DNA from 3 places in the Pararhizobium sp. LjRoot235 genome. Region 3 is predicted to be linked to each of the others. Evidence: predicted binding sites of a transcription regulator. Region 3 holds the regulator's gene; each other region holds the start of a gene.

The links. The regulator LexA, encoded in region 3, represses DNA repair genes until DNA is damaged. The targets are predictions, from matches to a motif close to TGTTCNNNNTGTGTTCNG.
Region 1: a site for LexA is predicted at 5,098-5,115, ahead of ACSQ2Z_RS17370 (PA0069 family radical SAM protein). Genes of this name have one in related genera too.
Region 2: a site for LexA is predicted at 5,323-5,340, ahead of ACSQ2Z_RS08675 (ribonuclease T2). Genes of this name have one in related genera too.

What each region holds. Positions count from the first base shown of each region.
Region 1 is NZ_CAXUSP020000001.1:3,531,267-3,538,222, reverse strand. It holds gene ACSQ2Z_RS17395 (F0F1 ATP synthase subunit C) at 1-224, shown strand, start outside; gene ACSQ2Z_RS17390 (F0F1 ATP synthase subunit B) at 296-904, shown strand; gene ACSQ2Z_RS17385 (F0F1 ATP synthase subunit B) at 915-1,406, shown strand; gene ACSQ2Z_RS17380 (hypothetical protein) at 2,541-2,852, opposite strand; gene ACSQ2Z_RS17375 (ribonuclease HII) at 3,040-3,723, opposite strand; gene ACSQ2Z_RS17370 (PA0069 family radical SAM protein) at 3,873-5,030, opposite strand; gene ACSQ2Z_RS17365 (glycosyl transferase) at 5,270-5,806, shown strand; gene ACSQ2Z_RS17360 (SRPBCC family protein) at 5,829-6,248, opposite strand; gene ACSQ2Z_RS17355 (ArsR/SmtB family transcription factor) at 6,241-6,585, opposite strand; gene moaB (molybdenum cofactor biosynthesis protein B) at 6,953-6,956, opposite strand, start outside.
Region 2 is NZ_CAXUSP020000001.1:1,814,471-1,821,426, forward strand. It holds gene ACSQ2Z_RS08650 (L,D-transpeptidase family protein) at 1-866, opposite strand, end outside; gene ACSQ2Z_RS08655 (DUF4432 family protein) at 1,084-1,938, shown strand; gene ACSQ2Z_RS08660 (TIGR01244 family sulfur transferase) at 2,014-2,352, shown strand; gene ACSQ2Z_RS08665 (thiamine pyrophosphate-binding protein) at 2,407-4,056, opposite strand; gene ACSQ2Z_RS08670 (alpha/beta fold hydrolase) at 4,232-5,167, opposite strand; gene ACSQ2Z_RS08675 (ribonuclease T2) at 5,419-6,114, shown strand; gene ettA (energy-dependent translational throttle protein EttA) at 6,210-6,956, shown strand, end outside.
Region 3 is NZ_CAXUSP020000001.1:2,472,514-2,479,469, reverse strand. It holds gene ACSQ2Z_RS11865 (hypothetical protein) at 208-426, shown strand; tRNA gene ACSQ2Z_RS11860 (tRNA-Cys) at 719-792, opposite strand; gene lexA (transcriptional repressor LexA) at 1,049-1,765, opposite strand; gene ACSQ2Z_RS11850 (hypothetical protein) at 2,018-2,350, shown strand; gene ACSQ2Z_RS11845 (hypothetical protein) at 2,424-2,699, opposite strand; tRNA gene ACSQ2Z_RS11840 (tRNA-Asn) at 2,890-2,964, shown strand; gene ACSQ2Z_RS11835 (class I SAM-dependent methyltransferase) at 3,188-4,018, shown strand; gene ACSQ2Z_RS11830 (LysE family translocator) at 4,148-4,780, shown strand; gene ACSQ2Z_RS11825 (SMR family transporter) at 4,948-5,310, shown strand; gene ACSQ2Z_RS11820 (SMR family transporter) at 5,297-5,623, shown strand; gene ACSQ2Z_RS11815 (SDR family NAD(P)-dependent oxidoreductase) at 5,611-6,453, opposite strand; gene ACSQ2Z_RS11810 (cysteine synthase A) at 6,885-6,956, shown strand, end outside.

The sequences.
Region 1 (6,956 bases), 1.1 Mb from region 3:
AAGCGGAAGCAGCAAAGTTCATCGGTGCAGGCCTCGCTTGCCTCGGCATGGCCGGCACGGCTCTCGGCCTCGGCAACATCTTCGGCAGCTACCTGTCCGGCGCTCTGCGCAACCCGTCGGCTGCTGACAGCCAGTTCGGCCGCCTCGTATTCGGCTTCGCCGTTACGGAAGCTCTGGGCATCTTCTCGCTGCTCGTAGCCCTGCTGCTCCTTTTCGCCGTCTAAGATCGGCTTGAAGGCAGGGTCGCGGTTTAAGCCGCGGCCCGCATCTTTTCTGAATGCACCTGGAGGTGAGCATGTTTGTGACCGCGGCCTACGCCCAGTCAACCACCACCGAAGGCGCAGAGACCCACGACGCCGCCGCCGGCGAGGTCCACACCGAGACCGGTGTAGCCCATGAAGGCGAACATGGCTCGGGAGTGTTCCCGCCCTTCGATTCTTCGACATTCGCTTCGCAGCTCCTGTGGCTGGCGATCAGCTTCGGTCTTTTCTACCTTCTGATGTCGAGGGTCGTCATGCCGCGCATCGGCAGCATTCTCGAAACGCGCCACGACACGATCGCCCGCGATCTCGATGACGCCGCTCGCTCGAAGGCCGAGGCAGACGCTGCAGTTGCCGCTTACGAGCAGGAACTGACAACAGCCAAGGCCAAGGGCAACGCAATTGCCGCGACCGCCCGCGAAGCCGCCAAGACAAAGGCTGCGGCCGACCGCACCGCGGTCGAAACCAGCCTGAACGACAAGATTTCCGCCGCTGAAGCCCGCATCGCCGATATCAAGGCGAAGGCGCTGGCCGACGTCGGCTCGATCGCCGAGGAAACGGCAAGCGCCGTCGTCGAGCAGCTGATCGGCGGCAAGGTATCGAAGGCCGAGATCGCATCCGCGGTCAAGGCATCGGCGAAGTAAGGAGAGCACCATGGATATGACCTCACTGGCCACATTCTGGGCCTTCGTCGGCCTCGTGCTTTTCCTCGCGCTGATCGTCTATCTCAAGGTTCCGGGCATGCTGGCCAAGTCGCTCGACGACCGCGCCGCCCGCATCACCCATGAACTCGACGAAGCCAAGCGCCTGCGCGCCGAAGCCCAGTCGCTGCTGGCCGAATACCAGGGCAAGCGCAAGGAAGCCGAAGCGGAAGCAGCCCACATCGTCGCAGCCGCCGAACGCGAAGCCGAAATGCTGACCGCCGAAGCCAAGCAGAAGACCGAGGAGTTCGTTGCCCGCCGCACGGCTCTGTCGGAACAGAAGATCAAGCAGGCCGAAACCGACGCCATCAACTCGGTCCGCGCGATCGCTGTCGACATCGCGATTGCCGCCGCTGAAAGCGTCATCACCGAGAAGTCGGACGCCGCAACGCAGGCGACCCTGTTCGCCAAGGCTGTCAACGACGTGAAAACCCGCCTCAACTGAGCGGTTGTTTTACAAGGAATGGAAGAAGGCCGGCTCGCGCCGGCCTTTTTTGTTGTGCGTGGCGCCTGCAAGAGCCAAAGACGACCACGGCAGACTGTCCGACTTCAACCGGCTCGCAGGCCCCGGAAATGGCAGCAACTCGGCGGGTCTTGACGCACTCAAAGCGAACGAGGCCAGGAGACCTCGTGGGAGCTTCAAATTGCACAGTCCTGTCCTTATTGCGCACGCAAACGCCGCGGCCTGTGCATAATTCGCCGCCCGACTGCAGAAATCCTTGGTGTCCTTGAAATGCGCTGCTAAGTATTGAGAATCATAGTAAACTTTTGGGCCGCGGCAGCGCCTTCGCGCGTTGCAGCGGACGAAGTGTGTGTACGGTTTTCCTTGATATGAAGCGGATCAAAACCTGCCAGCCTTCACCGCACGACTCAAAGCTTTTGCGAGCGAGATAGCGTTTGCGTCGTCAGCAATCGGGTATCTCCTTCAAACTCTAGGATACTCCGAAACCTGCACGGATGGGGATACTGACAGCTTCTATGTTGGAGCAATGTTCAGCGCTCCCCTCCTCATGCTTTCTATTCTAGTCCTATCCGGCAAGGTCTTTCGTTCCGCAACGCGAGAGCGGCTTGCAAAGGACGCGGTGTGGGGCATGGCGATCCTCGCTGTACTCGTGTTGTTTTTCTACACGAACAGATCTCTCGCATGGGGTGTTTTGGCAACAGGGGAGACGCCCTGCTTCATTACATACGATTTTACTGACTACCGCTTGCCGCCTCTCTTTTCGGGAGAGTACGAGCCTACACACGTCCTAATCGGATTCATCTACGGGGTGTTGCCGGTCCTGCTCGCACTCTTGGCAATCGGCAATCTCTTGAAAAGGATACTTCAACGATAGTCCAAAAGGGCGTTCACGCTATTGACGGTGATATTGCCGCTGCATGTCTTGATCATCCATAGCGAAAAATGGGTTAGCTGACGAGCGCATTTAGAAATGCGAGACGTCGACGATCCGTATTGTTCCTGGGGCAAAGTTCCGTTGGAGGCGGTCGTGGATGATACAGCGGGAATGATGATTGTTATGGACGCGGGGGTTTCCCGCCCATCACACGGTTCCGCACGGCGAAAGCGGGAAGGCGTTTAGTTGCCGTTGATTGCCGTTGGCGCAAGCGTGAGGCAGGCTTCCTCGAACTCCCGCATCGTTTCCGGCGCGTTGTCAGCCGGCAGGACTGCGTCCGTGGCAACGTCGGTTGCGTCATCCGTCGATTGACCGTCGTAGACATAGGACTGGATGTAATAGGCCAGCCCGCCCTTCCAGACCTTGCGGCCATCGATTTCCTTGCAGGCATAGGCTGTCTGCAGGTCGGCTTGGAGGGCATCCGCGGTCGGCGAGGGGGCTGCCGACGCATCCGTCGCAGCGGTGATTGCCAACATCATCAGGCCAAAGATCAAGATCCCGATCCTTTCGAGTGATTCGCGAGCCAGAAGCACGGAGTCTATAACGCAGCAGACCGCCGGTTTGTTACAGCGGAAACGTGTGGCAGAGAAGATATCGGGGTTTTCCGCAGGTATTTATGAGTGGTGTCTAAAATCCGCGATGCGCGGGTGACTTTGTAGTCCCGCCCGGTAAAAGTTGCGGTCAGAAGGCAAAGTCGTCGTCTGGCGCCTCTTCCCCATTCTGCCGCAGCGGACGGAAGCTCATGCGATGGAGAGGGCAGGGGCCGTGGTGATCGATGGCCTTGCGGTGGCGGGCGGTGGCATAGCCGACATGCATGGCAAAGCCATAGGCGGGGAATACGAGGTCGGCCCTGATCATCATCCTGTCGCGCGCCACCTTGGCAACGATCGAGGCAGCGGCGATCGACAGCGATCGCGCGTCGCCCTTGACGACGGCCTTGCCCCGGCAGGGAAGCCCCGGCGGCACGTCAAGGCCATCGGCGAGCACCAGGGCCGGGCGCGTCGACAGCCCGAGAACCGCACGGCGCATGGCATCGAGGCTGGCTTTGCGGATATCCGTTTCGTCGATTCGGCCCGCTGCCGAGGAGGCGATCGACACGACGGCCGAGGAAAGGATGATGTCGAACAGTTCCTCGCGCCGGGACACCGAGAGCTGTTTGCTGTCGTTCAGCCCCTCCGGAATGTTGTCCGGATCGAGGATCACCGCAGCCGCAACCACCGGGCCTGCAAGCGGTCCGCGCCCGGCCTCGTCCGTTCCGGCCACCGGCCAGAGACCATCTCGCCGGGCGCTGGCCTCGAAGCTGAAGTCGGGTCCTTCGATGGTTTCGAAAAGCAAGGGGGAATCGGGCGGTGTGCTTCGTGACATGCGGCGAAACTCGCACACAAGCCCGATTCCCTGCAAGCCCTCCGGCAATGAGGCGGGCTGCCGGAGGATGGACCGATCGTGCCTCGGGGCGGAAACAGGATCGGTATTTCGATATCCGGGAGACGCCCGGACAAAACATCAAGACATCATCAGAGCAGCGACAGTTGAACGCCGGTGCCAAGTGGCGGAACGAACAGGTCGCAGTTCAGCGGGCGCTTTGCCACGTTGAGTTCCAGCCGCTTGGCTGCCAGTTCAAAGCGCCGGCCGATTTGCCAGGCATAGGGTCCGGCACCCTTCATGCGCTTGCCGAACTCGGCGTCGTAGTCCTTGCCGCCGCGCATCGAGCGCACCAGCGACATGACATGGCGGTAGCGGTCCGGATAGTGGCGCAGCAGCCAGTCGCGAAACAATGGGCTGACTTCGAGCGGCAGGCGCAGGAGCACGTAGCTTGCATGCGTGGCGCCGGCGGCCTTGCCGGAATCCAGCACCCGTTCGATCTCGTGGTCGTTGAGGGCCGGAATGACCGGCGCCATCATCACCGTAGAGGGAATACCGGCCTCCGATAGCGCCTTGATCGCGTCCAGTCGCTTTGCCGGCGTCGACGTGCGCGGTTCCATCAGGCGGGCGAGCTTGCGGTCGAGCGTCGTTACGGATAGGCCGACCTTTGCCAGGCCCTTCTCGGCCATCGGTGCGAGAAGATCGATATCGCGCATGACCATCGCCGATTTGGTGACGATCATCACCGGATGGTCGCAGGCCTTCAGCACTTCGAGGACCTGGCGCATGATCCGCCATTCCTTCTCGATCGGCTGGTAGGGATCGGTGTTGGTGCCGATCGCGATCGGACGCACCTTGTAGCCCGGCTTTGCCAGTTCTCGCTCAAGCAGCTTTGCCGCATCCGGCTTGGCAAAGAGCTTGGTCTCGAAATCGAGCCCCGGCGACAGGCCCATATAGGCGTGGGTCGGCCGCGCGAAGCAATAGATGCACCCATGCTCGCAGCCCCGATAGGGATTGACCGAGCGATCAAAAGGCAGGTCGGGAGAATCGTTGCGGCTGATGATCGCGCGCGGCTTTTCGACCTGAACATCGGTCTTGAAAGCCGGCAGATCCTCCAGAGAGTCCCAGCCGTCATCCTCAAGCACGCGGGAGGTCGGTTCAAAACGTCCTGACGTATTGAGGGCGGCACCGCGGCCACGCCTGCGGTCGATCTCGATCCGCAGCCCGGAACCGGCAATCATCGCCTCGGCCATATCTGCCGTGTTGCCGGGCGCAAGGGCGCCCTGCCTGATCTGAGACAGCTCGTTCATGGGGTTCTCCGGGGACTGCCCTTGCGGACGATCCATTATCCTCTGATTATTTTCCTAGCCCAAAAAAGAGAACAAGACAAGAACAAAATTGTGGAAACGGCGTCGTGAGCGCGTGGCGGGGCTGAGGCGGACAGCCAATTCCACCTTCGTTCGCGCGCGGATTCATCATGAATGAAAAGTTAATCGGCGGAAAACGAAGGGTTTATGGAAATTGCCAGTGCGATGCGGTATGGACGGCGATGCTGACGATCATCATGGAAACCCGCAACAACGAAGCCGAACTGGCGCAGACGCTGTCGGCGCTGGTCGCAGGTGCCGTTGAAGGCCTGGTGAGCGACGTGATCATCCTCGATCACGGCTCCCGGGACGGTTCGAGCCGTGTCGCCGATGCCGCCGGTGCGCGTTTCTGCACGAGCTGGGATATGAAGGACATTGTTCGCTCCGCGCGAGGCGACTGGTTGTTGCTGCTGGAGGCGGGTGCAAGACCGGCAGGCCGCTGGATTGATGACTTGGCGGAATATATGTCCCTTAGCAAGACACCGGCGCGTTTTTCACCCTCGCGGCTGCATCGCCGGCCGTTCCTGAAACGCGTCGTGACCCGCCTGGCGCCGCTCGAACTTGGTTTCCTCTTGTCGCGGCAGCAGGCGACGGCGATCGCAAAATCGGGCATGCGGCTCAGCGATTTCGCGACCGGCCGGGCGGTGCGCCGCCTCGGCAGCGAACTCGTGCCTGCCTGGGTCGCGATCGGCAATCGTCCCGGCGCGGACGACTGCTAGAGGCAAGACAGCAGCGCCGCCTTCACGACAGCAGCGCGTCGAGCTTGCCCAGAATGCCATTCCATCCCTTCTCGTGGTTGTCGCGGCTTTCCTCGGACATGAACCTGACGTGGGTCAGCACCACTTCCGTGCCGTCCGCGATCGGGTTCAGCACCAGTTCGACCTGCGTATCAGGGGCTGACCAGGGCGCCTCCCAGGTAAAGACGATCCGCGAGAACGGGGTCAGTTCCTTGTAGGTACCTTCATGCGGATATTCCTTGTCACCCACCATCAGCACGAAGAACCGCCCTCCCTCGCGGGCATCCGAGCGGGCCTCGGCGACATGCATGTCCGGGCGCGGCGACATGAAACGGGTCATCATCGCGGGATCGAGCCAGGCATTATACACCTGCTCGGGGCTGGCTTTGATGGTGCGGCGGCAGGTGAGGCTAAGGTCAGTCATTGTCCGGCTCCTTTGTCAACAGTGTTCCAAGGGTTTCGAGGCGGAGGTCCCAGATCGACCGCAGCCCCGAAAACCACTGGTCGATCTCGGCCAGCGGCGCCATCTGCACTTCGATCAGGTGTTCGCGCCACTGGGTGCGGCGGCAGACCAGCCCGGCTCTTTCCAAGACCATGATGTGCTTTGACACGGCGTTCAGGCTCATATCGAAACGGGCGGCAATATCCGTCACGCGCGCGGGGCCTTCCTGCGCGAGGTGCGTCAGTATCGCGCGGCGCGTGACATCGCCTGCGGCCTTGAGGATCAGGGTTAGCTGGTCGGAGTCGGATCGTTCAACCATATGGATGAATTATCATGCAGCAGGTCATCAGTCAACTATATGGATGAATGATGTACGAAGACATTTGTCTTTTGGTTCCTGACCCTGGAAACAGCAAAAAGAGCAGGCCCTTTCAGGCCTGCCCGGACTTGATGAAAATGAATGGCTGAAAAGGCCTTGCCGAGCGGCCGAAGCCGCGCCGTCATATACTTCCCGCAGTATTCCGGTCTGCAGCTTTTGCGCAGCAGGAGTGGATCGGTCGTTGCGTCTCGGTGCGATGTGCGGTTTCCTCACCCCGTGTTAACGATGAGGAGAGTTCTATAGCAGGGCGCGCGCAGGCGCTGTTCCGGATGGAACAGGGAGAGCAGCGGGCGAAGGGAGAGGCGTCTCAG
Region 2 (6,956 bases), 660 kb from region 3:
GCTTCGTCCATGTGGAACTTTTCGCCGAGCATTTCCGTCGTCGAGGTGAAGGACAGATGCGGCAGAGCAGCCTTGTGGGCGTAGTCTTCCGGAATGGAGGCGACATAGGGGCCGGCGGCATCCGCAGCCGTGATCGTATAGGTGGTGATTGGCAGCCCGCCGGAGAAGCGCAGCCGTTCCATGATGTCATCGGTATTGTTCGGGTCGAGCGTCTCGCCGGTCGCCTGCTGCCAGGCCTCGATGGCCTTGGTAACGTTCGAGCCGCTCCTGCCGTCGATTACGCCCGGAGAAAATCCTTCGCGATCGAGAAACACTTGCAGGGCGGTGATTTCGGCGCTGGATTTCTTGGTGATCTGCGCGGCGGGAGGCAGGGTCTGGCGTTCCTCCCGCGGTAGAGCTTCCATGTCGTTTTCGTCCGGGAGCGCCGAATACTCGTCCGGCAGTTCCTGGCGCTCGACACTTGGCGGCGTCGCATCGCGGTAATCTGGGACGGAGCCGGTCACGGCGCCAGGCTCTGAGAAGCCTTGTTCGGGATATCCCTCTCCGAAAAACCCGAAGCCCTGATCGGCGTAGTCGTCATGGCTCATCTCGCGGCTGCGCATTTCGTTACGCTGTCTGCCACTGCCCATCACGGTCGCCACCACATTGCCCCAGGAATCGACCAGAACGGTGCGGCCGCGGCGGTCACGCATCATCTGCACATCGCCCGATTCGGGCAGGTAATCGAGAATTTCGCCCTGTGGCGTAACCAGAACCGCATCGGCCGGCAAACGGCCGAAGCTGTCCTGCGCCTTTGCCGCAGAGGCAAGTGCGAGCACGTTGGCGGCAGCGAGGAGGGCAATTCCGGCTCTGGAAACGAACGTCACGATGAAACCTTTAATCTGGCGGTTGTGTTCGGGGCCTACAAATCAAATGGGACGGTAATATGAATAAACTGAATTCATCATGAACAGTTCCCTAAAATCCATTTAATTCGGTGGGTTGCGCGTTTCAAGCGGCAGATTTGGCGCTTTCTTTGATTTAGATTTCCCGGGCTGATTGTCGGCGGTTCACACCGACTCACGCTCATGGGGGAGATGTTCGATGCCGCTCACCATGTTTGGCCGGGACGGGGAAGGCGAATTCCAGATCCTGCTCGACCGTCGGTCGGCGCTGGATATCGGTGCCTTCGTCGTCGACGGCGTCGATATTTCGCCGGGCACGGCGATCCCCTCGGACGGCGACCGGCGCATCGACCATGCGCTGCGGGGCTTCCTTTTCACCTGCGGCCCGGACCATATCCGCCATCCGGAACCAGTCGAGGGTTTTAAGGACGGGCGGAGGTTTCCGTTGCATGGTTCGCTTTGCGGCACGCCGGTGCGGCGGACCGAGATGTCCGCACCGGACGAGCCGCTCTGCTGTCTTGCCGAAACCGAGGTTCCGCTTGCCAATGGCGGGACGGCGCTGGTGTCGCGGCGCTGGGCGATCAGCACGGATGAATCACAGGTTCTGCTGTCGGACCGGGTTACCAATACGGGTGCCAAACCATTCGCCCCGATGCTGATGTATCATGTCAACATCGGTGGCCGGATGCTTGGCGACGACACGTATATTGCCGGGACAATGTTCGGCAACGAGCGATGGCCATGGCGGTTCGGCGATGGCGAAAGCGCACACTTCTGTCTGCCGGCCGCGCCAACGGCCATAGACGGTTGGGCGCAGGTGAGCCTTGGTCCATTCGAGGCCTTGTCCGGCCGCACGCTGATCGTCCGGTTTTCGACGGCAACCCTGCCGTTCCTCCAGATGTGGCGATGCCAGCGCGGCCCGGCCGACGTCATCAGCATCGAACCGGTGTCCCACCGGATTGCCAAACGGACCGATCTTGCTGCTGCGGGGGAGATGCCTATGCTCGCACCGGGAGAAACGGTGGATTATACACTGGCGTTCCAGATCCGCTGAAACCGGCTTTCCGATTGACGCCTTGCGCTGCCAGTCTTACATCAGTCCGGACACCATTTTCAGGAAGGTTTTCCCATGGACATTCGCCAGATCAATGATGAATATTCGGTCACCGGACAGATTTCCGTCGAAGACCTCGATGCGATCAAGGCGATGGGATTCAAGTCCATCGTCTGCCACCGCCCGGACTTCGAGCAGCCGGACCAGCCGCAGTTCGATGTCATCGCCGCCCGTGCCAAGGAACTCGGCCTCGACATCACCCATATTCCGGTCGGCCCGATGGGCGTGACGGCAGACGCCGTGCGCGACATGGTCGATGCGCTGGATACGTTCGAACGGCCGATGCTCGGCTATTGCCGCTCCGGCGCCCGCTCGACCAATGTGTATCAGCAGACCCAGCACATTCGCGGCTGAGAGTTTTTACCAACGGCGCGCTTTTTTGAGCGCGCCGTTCGCGCCTCCTGAAGCCTAACCATTCCTGATCTGGCTCAACGTCCGCGTTGGCGTGATAGCCTCGGGATCAAGCCGGATCTCGATGATCGACGGTTTGCCGCTCTGCCGGGCACGCTCGAAAGCGCCGGCAAACTCCTCCGTCTTTTCCACCAGTTCGCCATGGCCGCCATAGGCGCGGGCGAAGGCTCCAAAGTCCGGATTGGTGAGATCGGTTCCGCTCACCCGGCCCGGATAGTCCCGCTCCTGATGCATGCGGATGGTACCGTAGATGCCGTTGTTGATCACCAGCGTAATGATCGGCAGGTTATAGCGCACGGCGGTCGCGAATTCCTGTCCGTGCATCAGGAAGCAGCCGTCACCGGCAAAGCAGATCACCTCGCGTTCAGGAAAGAGATGTTTTGCAGCAACAGCCGCAGGCAGGCCGTAACCCATCGAACCTGATGTTGGAGCCGCCTGGGTGTTGAAGCGGCGGAAGCGGTGGAAGCGGTGCAGCCAGGTCGCATAGTTGCCCGCGCCGTTGGTGAAGATCGTATCCTCGGCCGTATTCGCCTCGATGTACTGCATGATCGGCCCCATCTGCACATCGCCAGGGCCAGTTTCCGGTGGGGTGGACCAGGTCAGATAGGCTTGGTGCATCGCTGTAGTACGATCGCGCCACAGCTGCTGCGCAACGGCGGGCTTCAAGTCGTCCAAGGCAGCCGTTAAATCGGCGGGCGCCGCCGCAATTGCCAGATCCGGGCGGTAGACACGGCCGAGTTCGCCGGGATCGGGATGCACATGCACCAGCGTCTGGCGCGGGTAGGGCACATCAAGCAGCGTGTAGCCCGAGGAGGGCATTTCGGAGAAGCGGCCGCCGATCAGGAGCAAAAGATCCGACTCACGGATTTCCTTGGCGAGTGCCGGATTGATGCCGATGCCGACGTCTCCGGCATAGTTCGGATGCAGATGGTCAAACAGCATCTGGCGGCGGAAGGAGCAGCCGACCGGCAGATCGAACCGCTCCGCGAAGGCCTGGAACTGCCGGATGGCTCGCTCGCTCCAGCGCGTGCCGCCGAGAATGGCGATCGGCCGCTCGGCTTTTGCCAGCAGGCCTTCGAGCGCCTTGATCTGCCCGGGGCCGGGATGGCTTTCAACCGGTTGATAGGGTTTGGCCGCTGGAGCCTCGGTCCTCTCGGTCAGCATGTCCTCCGGCAAGGTCAGCACCACCGGACCGGGGCGGCCGGAGGTTGCGACCGAGAAGGCGCGGGTGACGAATTCCGGAATGCGGGCTGCGTCATCGATCTCGCCGACCCACTTGGCGATTTCGGTAAAGGCGCGGCGGTACTCGATTTCCTGAAAGGCCTCGCGCTCGCGGGCATCGCGCTGCACCTGGCCGATGAACAGGATCATCGGGATCGAATCCTGGCGGGAGATATGCAGGCCGGCCGATGCGTTCATCGCACCCGGACCGCGGGTCACCATGCAGATGCCAGGTTCGCCCGTGAGGCGGCCCCAGGCATCCGCCATCATCGCCGCGCCGCCCTCCTGACGGCAGACCACGACGTCTATTTCGGTGTCATAAAGGGCGTCGAGCACCGCGAGGTAGCTTTCTCCCGGCACGCAGGAGATCCGCTTGACGCCGTTCGCCCTCAACGCCTCTACGATCAACTCCCCGCCTGTCTTCATGTCCGCTCCTCCCAAAGCCTTGTGAAAACTATTTTGTCAGATTGCAGGCGACATCGGCGCCACACTGGCGCTGTTGTTGATCCTGCGTTCGCGCCAGATGATTTAGGGGCCGGACGCGATGATGATCGCGCCGATTGCCGGCTTTGCAAGAAATATTGCTCATGCCATGCCTTCGTTATGTCCGCTGTTCCACAACAGTGAGGCACCAGCTGGCAAAATCCCGCATGGCGCTTTCGCGTTCCGTTTCATTCAGCGTTTCGTGACGCATCGCCGGATAGACGACCGTCGTCACGCGTTTCAGTCCCGCCGCCTGCATGCGCCTGGCCAGCCACTTGATTTCCCGGGCACCGTTGGTGGCCGGATCCTCGCCGCCACCGACGAGATGCATTGGCAGGTTGGGGGGGAGGCGTCGCAATCGATCGCGCCGCGCGCCCAGGAATGTCAGGTCAAACAGGTCGATCCACAGCGAGACGCTGGCATCGAAACCGCAGAGAGGATCGTCCACATATTTCTGAACTTCAAAGGCATCATGCGACAGCCAGTCGAAATCGGTCTTGCGGTCCTTGATGGACCGGCCCCAGGCGTCGAAGGTGAGTTTCGATAGAAGGCGGCTCGGCACGTCCGACCCCTTCAGCATCTTTTCGGCGGCGAGAATGACCTGTGCGGCACGTCCGGCAAGGCCCGGATTGAAGTTCGAGTTCCACACCGCCAACCCATCATAGAGCCCGGGATCGCTCTCTGCCGCGTTGAGCGCGATCAGCCCGCCCATGGAATGACCGAACAGGATAACGGGAAGGCCGGGATGATTGGCGGCTGCCATGTCGCGCATTGCCTTGACGTCGCACAGCACCTTGTCTGCGCCTTGCCGGTGCGCATACCGGCCAAGCGGCGCATCTCCGGCCTTGGTTGCGCCATGTCCGCGATGATCGTGCGCATAGACGTGAAAGCCGTGGCCGGCCATGAACTCGGCGAAACGGGTGTAGCGGGCGGTATGTTCGGCTAGGCCGTGGCTGACGATCAGTATGCCTCTTTCCGGGCGAGCAGCCGGCTGACGCCGCCAGACGAGGGAAGCACCGCTCGGGCTTTGCAACGTTTCGACCTTGGCAAACACGCCAACCCTCCCAGGCGAAGTTCCTGCACGTCCCTGCTATCAACTTGATTTGTCGGCGAAAGGCAATCTCCGCTTGGTGTCCGTTTCGCATCAGGTCAGGAAATATTGGTCGGATAAGGATTATAGGTTGCATTTTTCCCGTTTTAGTCTCTAATTGATCTTGTTTTGTTCTATTTTCAGGAGGGGCTTTCATGCAAGCGAATATCTTTATGCCATTTCTGCGCCGTCTGGCTCTTGCCGTCCTAGCCGCTATGGCCGCGTCCCCGGTATTGGCCGATGAAGAGCCGGCGGCACCGAAAGGAAAGACCGAGTATATTCTCGCCGTCAGCTGGCAGCCGGGATTTTGCGAGACGCGACCAAAGCGGAAGGAATGCGTTGGCCAGACCGCCGAACGCTACGATGCGACGCATTTTTCCCTGCATGGTCTCTGGCCGGTGAAGAAGAGTTACTGTGGCGTCGCGGCGGATGTTCGGGCGCGTGACAAGAAGGGCGACTGGCTGGAACTGCCGCAGCTGGCGATGGCCGAAGAAACGGCGGCGAAGCTGTTGATCGCCATGCCGGGAACCCAGTCGGGTCTCGACCGGCATCAATGGCTGCGCAGCGGCACCTGCCAGGGCGGCACGGCGCAGGACTATTTTGCCATCCAGCTCCATCTTCTCGACGAACTCAACGGCTCGGCGGTGCGAAGCCTGTTCGCCGGTCGCCTCGGACAGGAGATAACGGAGGGCGAGATCAAGCAGGCGTTCGACGCGAGTTTTGGAAAGGGGGCCGGCGGCCGGGTGCGGATGCGTTGCCAGAAGGCGGGTGAGCGTAGCGTCATCACGGGGTTGACGATCGGGCTTTCGGGCGATGTCTCGGCCGGGGCTCGCCTGTCACCGCTGATCCTTGCTGCCGGAGATACCGATTTCAAATGCGGCAGGGGGATTGTCGATGCTGCCGGGCTTTAGTGAATGGCTGAGTTAAAGCCGGTTTCTTCATTGCTCCGTCGGGATAATTCGCCTACATAGCGGGCAAAATCCCATTCCGTCGGAGCAGTCTCTTTATGGCACGTCAATTCATCTATCATATGTCCGGGCTGAACAAGTCCTACGGCACCAAGAAGGTGCTGGAGAATGTCAATCTGTCGTTTTACCCGGACGCCAAGATCGGTATCCTCGGCCCGAACGGCTCCGGCAAGTCGACTGTGCTGCGTATCATGGCCGGGCTCGACAAGGATTTTACCGGGGAAGCCTGGGTCGCCGAGGGTGCGACCGTCGGTTATCTGGCGCAGGAGCCGCAGCTCGACCCGAACAAGACGGCCATGGAAAACGTCATGGAAGGCGTGGCCGACAAGACGGCCATCATCGAGCGCTACAACGAACTGATGATGAACTATTCCGACGAGACGGCGGACGAGGGCGCGCGCCTTCAGGACATCATCGATGGCCAGAACCTGTGGGATCTGGAAAACCAGGTCGAGATGGCGATGGACGCGCTGCGCTGCCCGCCCGGCGATGCCGACGTGACGAGCCTTTCGGGTGGTGAGCGCCGCCGTCTGGCGCTCTGCAAGCTCCTGCTCTCCAAGCCGGATCTGCTTTTGCTCGACGAACCGACCAACCATCTCGACGCCGAAACCATCGGCTGGCTGGAAAACCATCTGCGCCAGTATCCGGGCGCCGTGATGATGATCACCCACGACCGCTACTTCCTCGACAACGTGACGGGCTGGATCCTCGAACTCGATCGCGGTCGCAGCATTCCCTACGAGGGCAACTATTCGGCCTACCTGCTCGCCAAGGCCAAGCGCATG
Region 3 (6,956 bases):
TGGTCCGGCAGCGCGAAGTTTTGAGAGCTGGAGCGGAACTTTCTAACCGGAATCACGCGATAACGATTCACTCGATCGTCAAATCGTGCTAGGTTCGAGGTAGAGGCAGACCACATCGGTTGTTGCGAGCCGTTTCTGTTTGCCTGCCGGATCGTCCAGTACCGTCTGGGACTGGGATTTGACCCATCCGCGGTGAAGGAGAGCACCATGCATTACAGCGTGCAGTTTTTCACCTGGACGCCCAAAGAGGGCGTCCATCAAGTCGGCTCGACGGTCGAGATCGATGCGGTCAATCCAAAACTCGCGGCCGTGTCACTTTTGGGCCTCCGGCTGGATGAGACCGGTACGGCCAGGAAACTGGCAGTCCGCGTCTGGAATGCGCCGGATGACAGCAAGGTCGATTGCGAATGCTTCTACTATCATTGATCGCCGGCCGCATTCCGCAATGCTAAATTCTCCTGCATTTCGTCGCCATTGATTCGGAGTTTCAACCGGAGTGCATCGTCATCGCCAGCGCGCCGCCGCGCCGCATTTGGAACGCGTTTTTACCGGTTTCGCGAAACGTCGGAATTGCTCTTTTAACGCGGCGAGACACGCGTTATCGGTCCCATCGGCGTAAACATCACGCCGATATCCGTTCATGGCGGCGTGATGGAACACGGTTGCCAACATGGTTGAAGCGGCGACCCTATCCAATTGTGAATATTGTGGAAAATTTTGGAGGCCTCGCCCGGAATTGAACCGGGGTACAAGGATTTGCAGTCCTCTGCGTCACCACTCCGCCACGAGGCCTCGTAACGATCATCTCTTAATCGTGTGACGGGCGTTTAGACCGATTTCCCATCCAGTGCAAGACGCCTTGGCCGAATTCCAGTTTTTTCTCATGGGAGAAACCTGTCTCCCACCCGTTGCCGGTTCGCGTCGCGAGGAAAAGACCGCACATTGCTGATACCAAACCGCCGGCGACTACTGTCGGGCCCCCGCTAACGTCAATTTTCAAAGAAAATCAGCCGCCTGTATCCCCGGCGCGCGGACGCAGGTTTGCCGCTCAATGGTAACGTCGGATCAGGCCCACGAGCTTGCCTTGGATCTTGACCCGGTCGGGACCAAAAATCCGGGTTTCGTAGGCGGGGTTGGCAGCCTCGAGCGCGATCGATGCGCCCTTGCGGCGAAACCGCTTCAGCGTTGCCTCCTCATCGTCCACCAGGGCGACGACGATCTCTCCGGGACTGGCGCTGTTGGTATTGCGTATGATGACGGTGTCGCCGTCGAGAATGCCGGCCTCGATCATCGAATCGCCGCGAACTTCCAGTGCATAATGTTCGCCGGTTCCGACCATCTCGAGCGGTACAGAAATATCGTGCGTATTGTTCTGGATCGCCGAGATCGGCACACCGGCTGCGATTCGCCCCATGACGGGGATCGAGACGGAGCTATTCTCATTGCTGGCCGCGACCGGTTTGGCGGCGACTGGCGCCGGCGGAGCGCCGCGGCTGCCCTGGATGACGCTCGGCGAAAAGCCGCGCTTGGGCTGCAGGCTCATGGAATAGGCCTCCGGGAGCCTGATGACTTCAAGCGCGCGTGCCCGGTTCGGCAGGCGCCGGATGAAGCCCCGCTCCTCGAGCGCCATGATCAGCCGATGAATGCCGGATTTCGAAGCGAGATCCAGCGCGTCCTTCATCTCGTCGAAGGACGGCGGCACGCCCGATTCCTTCATTCTTTCGTGAATGAACAGAAGCAGTTCCTGTTGCTTGCGGGTCAGCATGAAAGATCACTCCGGAAATCGAGAAACAAATCAAGAACGAACACTATATGTTCCATATGTGTTCCGCAAGTCCCATAATTCGTTGAACCTTTTCAAGGTGCGAGTTTTTGGGCTTGCGGCGCCGAAAACCGGCATTCAGCGCTCTCACCGCCGATGTCCGCCTTTGCTGAGCGGAACATTTGCCCCGTCCGGCCGTTTTCCGCTCATGTTGAAACCTGTGGCGGCGGCACGGTCTGCTTCCAGGAGGCAGGGATGGTCGTCAATGGACGCGGTAACAAGATTTCGCCCGAAGACACGAACCGGGTGGTGAAGATCAGCGGTGTCGAAGCCCGGCAAGGACCGCTTGGCCGCCCGGTGCTGATGGTTCTCATCGCCAGCCTGGTGCTTGCCCTCATTGCCTGGGCGGGCGCAGAGATATTCGGCGAAAGCACCGACAATGATGCGGCGACACGGATAGAGGAAACCACGCCGGCGGCCAAGGACACCGATCAGGGCGCCGTCGACAATGCTCCGGCGACCGGGGAACAGATGCAGCCGGCCCCGGTCGACAAGGATCCGACCCCACAAACCGGTTCCAGCGGCTAGGGCCATTGGCACCTCATCGAATAAAGGCCTACGACGACCCTTGCAGCCGGGCCCTTGCAGAGTGGCGCAGATTTTACGGCGTCTGCCGCTTGCGCGCCCACCAGACGGAAAGTTTGCGGCGCTGCCGCCGGACGAAGGCGAGGTCATGCGACAGCACGATCAGGCCCAGCGGCACCATCCAGAAGCCCAGAACCGGCAGGAAGCCGAGGATACCGCCAAAGAGCAGCGCGGCGCCAAGGGTGATACGCAAGGTCCGCGACTTTGGCAGGCGCAGGCGCCACGCCCCGAGAATGAGTTCATGTCTGCTCGCATCGATACCGAATTTTTTCGTTTTCTGCGCTTCTGCCATAAACTCACCTGCCTTGCTCTCGATGCCGTACACCATAGCGCGGATTTGCGTGCGGCTCTTCCAGTGCGCGGCCTTCCCGGATGGGGAGTTCTCCACAGTCAGACAAGATTGTGCACTTTTTTTGAAAAACCGCTTGGCAAATCGGTAAAGCATTTGTATTAGCAGCCTCACTTCTGCAGCGCGCAGATGATCCCTGGTAGCTCAGCGGTAGAGCATTCGACTGTTAATCGACAGGTCGCCGGTTCGAATCCGGCCCGGGGAGCCAGTTTCAAAGGGCTGCACTTATGGTGCGGCCCTTTTTTCTTTGCATTTTTTCAGTGTGATGAGACCGGCCCGCATGCTCCCCAGTCGCCTGACCTTACTCACAACTGCGTTGTCGCCTATACTCTGCGGTACAGTTCGGGCGCATTGCAGCGGCCTGTCGCCGCGTTCGAGGATGCGTGCGCTGCGGCCAACTTGGTGCGCGGCCCTCACCCCACGGGTTCACCATGACGGCCGAAAAAGTGTCACTGACAGGGGAGAAGGAAACCCTCCTCATCACGCTTTACGCGAAGGCCGGGGAAAGCCGCCTGCCGGATACCCTTCTGCGGGATCGTTTCGCCGCCGAGGCCGTCAGCCGGATCGACTATGATTTTTCGCGGCTGATGATCGATCGCGACCTGATGATCGGCGTGGCGATGCGCGCCCATATTCTCGACGGCTGGACGCGTGACTTCATCGCTCGCCATCCCGACGCGACCGTCCTGCATCTGGGCTGTGGGCTGGACAGTCGCATATTCCGCATCGATCCCGCGCCGAACATCCGCTGGTTTGACCTGGACTATCCCGAGGTTGTCGCGCTGCGCCGAAAACTCTATCCTGAGCGCGACGGTTGTAGTCTGATCGGATCGTCCGTAACGGACCCGAATTGGCTCGCAGATGTGCCGGCCGACCGTCCGGCGATCATTGTTGCCGAGGGGCTTTTTCCTTATCTGCCGGCCGACGAAGTCCCGAAGTTGCTGCGGCGGCTCACCGCGCATCTCCCGAGTGGTGAGTTGGTCTTTGATGGCTATAGCCGGTTCGGCCTGGCGCTCATCAGCTGGCAGCCTTCGGTTCGTGTGACCGGAGCCAGGCTGCATTGGGCGATAAACGATCCGCGTGAACTCGAAACTGAGGTTCCGCGGCTGAAACTGTTGACTGAAGTGCCGGCCTATGATCCGGAAGCTTACGATCCGAGACAGATCGCCAGGCTATCCTGGGCGGCGCGTCTGGCGATTTACGCCTTCGCGGCGGCTCCGGTCCTCGGGAGAATCGGCTGGCTCCTGCGCTTTCGGTTTTGAACCTCGCGCCATGCGCCCTCCCACCGGGCTTGACGTGCCCGGCAGCCTTGCGATCAGCTGACGCGACAATCCTGCAATTCCATAGTAGAGAAGACTTCCGCCCTCGCCGGCCGAAACCGGAGCCCGACCATGCCATCAATCGATCTGCTGATCGCCTTTCTTGCCACGACCGCGGTCTTTGCCTACATCCCGGGCCCTGCCATGCTTTATGCCGCGGCCCAGACGATCGCGCGCGGCCGATGGTCGGGACTGATGGCTGTATTGGGCATTCATCTCGGCGGCTATGTCCATGTTTTTGCAGCGGCCGCCGGCCTTTCGATCCTGTTCCACGCCGTGCCAATGCTCTATATGGCCGTGAAATTCGCCGGGGCGGCCTATCTTGTCTGGCTCGGCATTTCGCTTTTTCGCGCCCGGGTGCAGGGGGACGTGACCCTGCCCGGCATCGAGCCGAAATCCGCCCGGCGCGCCTTTTTCGAAAGCGTCACCGTCGAGGTTCTCAACCCGAAGACGGCGATCTTCTTCGTGGCCTTCTTGCCGCAATTCGCCGATGTCTCCGCCGCGTTCCCCGTCTGGCTGCAGCTCGCCATTCTGGGGACGATCGTCAATCTCATGTTTTCCTCGGCCGATATCGTCTGTGTGCTTCTGGCCGGCGCCGTGATCGGCCGGCTGCGCCGCTCGAGCCAGGCGCAACGCCTCATGCAGCGTGCCGGCGGCGCGATGCTGATCGGGTTGGGTGCTCATCTTGCTTTTCAGAAGAGCTGACCGGTTGAGCTGGGTGAACAGTCGGAACGGCGTGGCGCCGCTGCAGGGACCGGCCGCCCGTTTCAACCACCCGCCCCGCAATAAAGTCATCGCTACAGCTTTACCGGCGCTGTCGGTGAGCTTATGCAAGCCCCAACGTCTTTAATCGAACATTCCAAGGGGATGATGTGCGCCTTGCATGGGTTTTTCTGGCGCTCGCCATTACCACTGAAGTTATCGGCCTGACGGTGATGAAAGCAGCCTCCTCCGGCGGCGGCGCCTGGGGCTATGCGGTGATGTATGTCTCCATCGCCCTCTCCTATGTCTTCCTCGCCAAGGCGGTGAAGAAAATCGCGGTCGGCATAGCCTACGCGATCTGGGAAGGCTCCGGCATTGCGCTGATCACGCTGGTCTCGGTTTTCATCTTTGATCACGTGCTGAGCAATCAGGAGATGATCGGCCTGATGATGGCGGTCGGTGGCATCATTCTCATCAACGCAGGCGAAGTTCACGATGAAGAGGAACTGGAAGTGGCCGATGACCGCGTCTAACGTTTATTTCCTGTTTGCGGTGCTGGCGGGGGTGCTGGATGTTGCAGCCAATCTGGCGTCCACCAAGTCGAACGGGTTTGCCCGCCGCGGCTGGGGCGCCTTGTCGATCCTGCTCGTGCTTTCAGCCTTTGCTCTGTTGGTGGAAGCGGTCAAAGGCATGGAACTGGCAATCGCCTACGCCATCCTCGGCGCAACCGGGATTTTCGGCACGGCCATTTCCGGCCGCCTCCTCTTCCGCCAAAAACTGAAGCCGATCGCCTGGGTCGGACTTGTCCTCGTCTTCGGTGCGGTTGTCGTGCTTCACACGGCCTGAGGGTCGCGCGCCATCGTCTCCGCGGCGTGACGCTGCGTTACAAGCGGCCGGTCCTTCCATCCGGTCAGCCTGTTCAGCAGCCAGAAATAAAGCCCATAAGGCAGGAGCTTGAGCAGTTTCATCATATAGGTGAAGCGCTTTGGAAAGGTGATCTCGAAACCACTTGATTTCAGGCCTTTGGCAATACCTTCAGCCGCCTCTTCGGGGCTGATCAAAGCCGGCATCGGAAATTCGTTCTTGGCAGCAGACGCCGTATCGACAAAACCTGGATTGATGATCTGCAGGCGGATGCCGGTCTTGTCGAGGTCGAATTTCAGGCTTTCGGCCATATTGATCAGTGCCGCCTTCGTCGCGCCATAGGCAGCGCTCGTCGGCAGGCCGCCGTAGCCCAAAACGGAGGAGACGATGGCGATCTGCCCGTGCCCCCTCGCCTGCATGTGGCGCACGGCTGGCAAGAGGCAGTTGACCGTCCCGAGCAGGTTCACCGCAAATGTCTTCTCGAAATCCTCTCGATGCATATCCTCGCCATGCACCGGGATGGAGACGCCGGCGTTGAGTACAGCGAGCGCCATCGCGCCGCGTTCATATTCGATGGCCGCGAGAACGCGCTCCATATCCCGCGGATCGGTGACGTCGCCGTCCAGCACGATGATCTTGCCCGGTCCCGGTGCTTCGTGTTGCAGCTGAACCAGCTTTTCGTGGTCCCGGGCCGTGACCGCCACGTCGAAGCCGTCTCTTATCAGATGCAGCGCCAAGGCCCGGCCGATGCCGGAGCTTGCCCCCGTGACCCAGGCCAAACCATGCTGCGGATGTGCGACAAAGTTGGTCATGGGTTTTCCTTTCGCTGCTCCAAGCTGCGTCACCCCGAAGTCCGGGATCACAAAACAATACGCATTGAAACGGAGTTTGTTCCCGCATTCGGGCCATTCGACGGCAAGCACCAAGCTGAACATCAGCCGTTGATTTTCCGGACCTGTCGTGCCCCGGAACCGGGTCGCCCAGGATGCCGGGGACAAGAAACGGATCATCGGCTTTAGAAGCGATTTTCTGGGCCGCGGGTCAATTTTTGCCCGCCGCGGCAGCCAGATGAAACACTTTTTCTTGCTTCGCTCTGCGCTGCAGCTGAAAAGACGTTAAGATTCCGGTATGTTGGATCGTGAAGGCCGAAAACGACTGATGCGGTTCGGACATGTCCTGTTAAAATCATCATCCGCGTCAGGCGACCGCCTGGTGCAATATCCCGCAGCCAAGAGGTTCGCTCATGTCCGTTCTGCCCTCCGTTCTCGATGCCATCGGCAATACGCCGCTGATCCGCCTCAAAGGCGCGTCCGAG